2 regions of the Streptomyces sp. NPDC054975 genome follow, and region 1 is predicted to be linked to the other one. Evidence: riboswitches for the same ligand, from Rfam matches in the RefSeq annotation. Region 1 holds a riboswitch; the other holds the start of a gene.
The links. Region 1 has a riboswitch for ZMP and ZTP ahead of ACWF79_RS24660 (bifunctional 5,10-methylenetetrahydrofolate dehydrogenase/5,10-methenyltetrahydrofolate cyclohydrolase). Riboswitches for the same ligand answer to the same signal wherever they lie in the genome.

Region 1 (2,193 bases):
GCAGGGAGGCGCTCCCGCTCGATCTCCGAGAAACCGCACACCGCCCGGCAGACGGCCTCGGCCTCGTCCAGATCCGAGCAGCCCTCGTCCTCGTACAGGAGCGTGAGGAGTTCGTCGCCGGCCACACCCTCCGGACGATGTGCCAGGACCACCAGGATCTCGCTGTGGCGGCGGCTCAGCCGGACCCGCCGCCCTGCCACGGTGAGCAGCGCCTCGTCCCGGCCGAGCGCCGCCAGCCGTACCCGGTCCGCGGCCGGCTGCGGCGCGAGCAGGGCCAACTGCGACTCCGCCGCCCGTGCCACGGCCTGCACGAACGCCAGGCTGTGCGGATGCGCCAACCGGTCCCCGCCGGTGATGTCGACGGCGCCGAGCAGCCGCCCGCTGCGCGGATCGTGTACAGGAGCCGCGGCACAGGTCCAGGCCTGCGCCGGCCGCTGGAAGTGCTCGGCGCCGAACACCTGCACCGGGCGGCCCACGGCGAGCGCGGTCCCGGGCGCGTTCGTCCCGGCCGCCGATTCCGACCAGCAAGCCCCGGCGACGAAGTTCATCGCCCGCGCCCGCCGCAGCGTCCCGGGATGGCCCTCCATCCACAGCATCCGGCCCGCCACGTCGCAGACCGCCAGGAGATGTTCGCCGTCCGTCGCGTACGTGCCCATCAGCTCCCGGATCACCGGCATCGCGAGGGCCAGCGGATGCCCCGCGCGCTGGTCGGCGAGCTCGTCGTCCGCCAGCTCCACACGGGCCGCGCCGTCCGGGCTCACCCGGGCCCGCGCCGAGCGCCGCCACGACTCGGCGACGAGGGGCCGCACCGCGGGGAGGTGGACCTGGCCGCCGCTCGTGAACACCTCGTGCGCCCGCCGCAGCGCACCGGCGTCCAGTCCCGCCGCCGCCCACGCCTCGCTCAACTCGGCCTCCCGTCGAGGTCCCGCTGCTTGTGCGGCTGCTGATCCCGCGGCTTCCCTGTTCGTACGGCTCCGTCTGTCGGCAGGCCCCTTCGCCTGCCCCGTCGGTCGTCATCGTGGTGTGCGGGGAGGTCGCCGACAAGCCTGCGGACCCGCGGGCATGCGCGCCGTGTCCGGAGACCGCCCCTGGGGTCCGCCCAGGGCTCACGTAGAGTAGGGCTCGGGCCGTGACTGGCGCTTGAGGTGGATCACCACCGGGGAGCGGCCCGCGGACCCCGCGCACCCGCGCGAATCCGACGCTGCCGTGCGCCTGGGCGATCACCCTGTCATCGACGACGCCCAGGAGTGGCCCATGTCCACCAGCTCCGCCTCCCTCATGGACGGCACCGCCCTCGCCCGCCGCACGGTCGAGGAGACCGCCGCCCGCGCCGCCGAGATCACCCGCCGCACCGGCGTCACGCCCTGCCTCGCGACGGTGCTCGTCGGCGCGGACCCCGCCTCCGTGACGTACGTGAAGATGAAGCAGAACCGCTGCGCGAAGGCCGGAATCCGCTCCAAGCACGTCGAACTGCCCGCCGAGACGACCACCGAGGAACTCGTCGCCGCGATCACCGCGCTCTCCCACGACCCCGAGGTCCACGGCATCCTGCTCCAGCACCCGGTGGGCCCGCACATCGACGAGCGGGCCGCCTTCGAGGCGATCGCCCCCGAGAAGGACGTCGACGGCGTCACGATGGCCTCGTTCGCCGCCATGGGTTTCGGACTGCCCGGCTTCGTCTCCTGCACGCCCGGGGGCATCATGCGGCTGCTCGACGCGTACGACGTCGATCCGCGCGGCAAGCGCGCCGTCGTCGTCGGCCGCTCCGCGATCCTCGGCAAGCCGGCCGGCCTGCTGCTGCTCGGTCGCGACGCCACCGTCACGTACTGCCACTCGCGCACCGCCGAGCTGTCGTCGGTCGTCCGTGAGGCGGACATCCTCGTCGCGGCCGTGGGCAAGCCCCAGTTCATCAAGGGCGAGGACATCAAGCCGGGCGCAGTCGTGATCGACGCCGGTTACAACCCCGGCAACGTCGGTGACGTCGACTTCGACACCGCCGCCGAGCGTGCCTCCCTCATCACCCCCGTACCGGGTGGTGTCGGCCCGATGACGATCGCCGTACTCCTCGCGCAGACCGTGGAAGGGGCGGAGCGCCAGCTTGGCCTGTAGCCCCTTAGCACGGCGAGGGACGCTGAACGGCCTGTACGGGCAAGGGAACTGTCACAGTTCTGTACGGGCCGTGCTGCAACTCGG
Region 2 (2,193 bases), on a different contig from region 1:
CGGGTTCCCGCCGAACGTCGAACCGTGCTCACCGGGCCGGAACACCCCCAGCACGTCCCGGTCCGCGACCACCGCGGAGACCGGGACGACACCACCGCCGAGCGCCTTGCCCAGGACGTACACGTCCGGCACCACACCCTCGTGCTCGCACGCGAACGTACGCCCCGTCCGGCCGAGGCCCGACTGGACCTCGTCCGCGATGAACAGCACGTTCCGCTCCCGGGTCAACTCCCGCACCCCGCGCAGGTACCCGGCCGGAGGGACGAGGACCCCCGCCTCGCCCTGGATCGGCTCGATCAGCACCGCGACCGTGTGAGCGGTGACCGCGGCCTGCATCGCCGTCAGATCGCCGTACGGGACGATCTCGAAGCCCGGCGTGTACGGGCCGTAGTGGTCCCGGGCCTCGTGGTCCGTGGAGAAGCTGACGATCGTCGTCGTGCGACCGTGGAAGTTGTTCGCCGCGACCACGATCTTCGCGTGCCCGTCCGGCACGCCCTTGACCTCGTACCCCCACTTCCGGGCGGTCTTCACCGCCGTCTCGATCGCCTCCGCGCCCGTGTTCATCGGCAGGACCATGTCCTTGCCGCACAGCTCCGCGAGTCGCGTGCAGAACTCCGCGAACCGGTCGTGGTGGAACGCCCTCGACGTCAGCGTCACCCGCTCCAGCTGCGCCTTCGCGGCGTCGATCAGCCGCCGGTGGCCGTGCCCGAAGTTGAGCGCCGAGTACCCGGCGAGCATGTCCAGATAGCGACGCCCCTCGACGTCGGTCATCCAGGCCCCGTCGGCCGAGGCGACGACGACGGGGAGGGGGTGGTAGTTGTGCGCGCTGTGCGCCTCCGCGGAAGCGATCGCGTCTTGCGTACTCGACACGGGATCTCCGTTCGTCCTGCGGCCAGGGGCGGGTGTGGCTCCCCTTCTTATCGTCGCTCGAATGACGGACGAGGAAACCTTTGCGACGGCGCGCCAGATAGGCTGGAAACACGCACGGCGACTGGCGTACGGGGAATCGACCCTGGGGGAGCCGTGCGCGGCAGACCACACGCGGTGCCGCCCGCCTGGGCACCACAAGGACCCCGTCCCGTGTGGCGCCGCGCCGCCGCAGTGCCCCGGGACCCGCCGCAACGCCCGGAGGAACGCCATGAACGCGCCCACCCGCCCCGCCCTCGCCGCCACCGACCCCGAACTCGCCGCACTCGTCGGCGCCGAGGAGCGGCTGCAGGCCGAGACCCTGCGACTGATCCCGAGCGAGAACTACGTCTCCGCCGCCGTCCTGGAGGCCTCCGGCACGGTCCTGCAGAACAAGTACAGCGAGGGCTACCCCGGCCGCCGGTACTACGAGGGCCAGCAGAACATCGACCAGGTCGAGACCCTCGCCGTCGAACGCGCCAAGGACCTCTTCGGCGTCGACCACGCCAACGTCCAGCCCTACTCCGGTTCCCCCGCCAACCTCGCCGTCTACCTCGCCTTCGCCGAGCCGGGCGACACCGTGATGGGCATGGCCCTGCCGATGGGCGGCCACCTCACCCACGGCTGGGGCGTCTCCGCCACCGGCAAGTGGTTCCGCGGCGTGCAGTACGGCGTACGCCAGGACAACGGGCTCGTCGACTTCGACCAGGTCCGCGAGCTCGCCCTCAAGGAGCGCCCGAAGGTGATCTTCTGCGGCGGCACCGCGCTGCCCCGCACGATCGACTGCGCCGCCTTCGCCGAGATCGCCCGCGAGGCCGGCTCCGTCCTCGTCGCCGACATCGCCCACATCGCCGGCCTGATCGCCGGCGGCGCCCACCCCTCCCCGGTCCCGTACGCCGACGTCATCTCGACGACCACGCACAAGACCCTGCGCGGCCCGCGCGGCGCCATGCTGATGTCCCGCGAGGAGCACGCCAAGGCCCTCGACAAGGCCGTCTTCCCCGGCCTCCAGGGCGGCCCGCACAACCAGACCACCGCGGCCATCGCCGTCGCCCTGCGCGAGGCCTCCCAGCCCTCCTTCCGCGACTACGCCCACGCGGTCGTCGCCAACGCCAAGGCGCTCGCCGAGGCCCTCCTCGCCCGCGGCTTCGACCTGGTCTCCGGCGGCACCGACAACCACCTGATCCTGATGGACCTCACCCCCAAGGAGGTCCCCGGCAAGGTCGCCGCCAAGGCCCTCGACCGGGCCGGGATCGTCGTCAACCACAACACCGTCCCCTACGACAC

Region 2: it holds a riboswitch for ZMP and ZTP, as region 1 does, so the genes downstream of both, ACWF79_RS11500 (serine hydroxymethyltransferase) here and ACWF79_RS24660 (bifunctional 5,10-methylenetetrahydrofolate dehydrogenase/5,10-methenyltetrahydrofolate cyclohydrolase) in region 1, are expected to answer to the same signal.

Annotation. Positions count from the first base shown of each region.
Region 1 covers NZ_JBSGWV010000032.1:35,038-37,230, reverse strand. The annotation lists gene ACWF79_RS24665 (GAF domain-containing protein) at 1-905, opposite strand, end outside; ZMP/ZTP riboswitch at 1,120-1,225, shown strand; gene ACWF79_RS24660 (bifunctional 5,10-methylenetetrahydrofolate dehydrogenase/5,10-methenyltetrahydrofolate cyclohydrolase) at 1,255-2,109, shown strand.
Region 2 covers NZ_JBSGWV010000008.1:64,510-66,702, forward strand. The annotation lists gene rocD (ornithine--oxo-acid transaminase) at 1-870, opposite strand, end outside; ZMP/ZTP riboswitch at 978-1,068, shown strand; gene ACWF79_RS11500 (serine hydroxymethyltransferase) at 1,139-2,193, shown strand, end outside.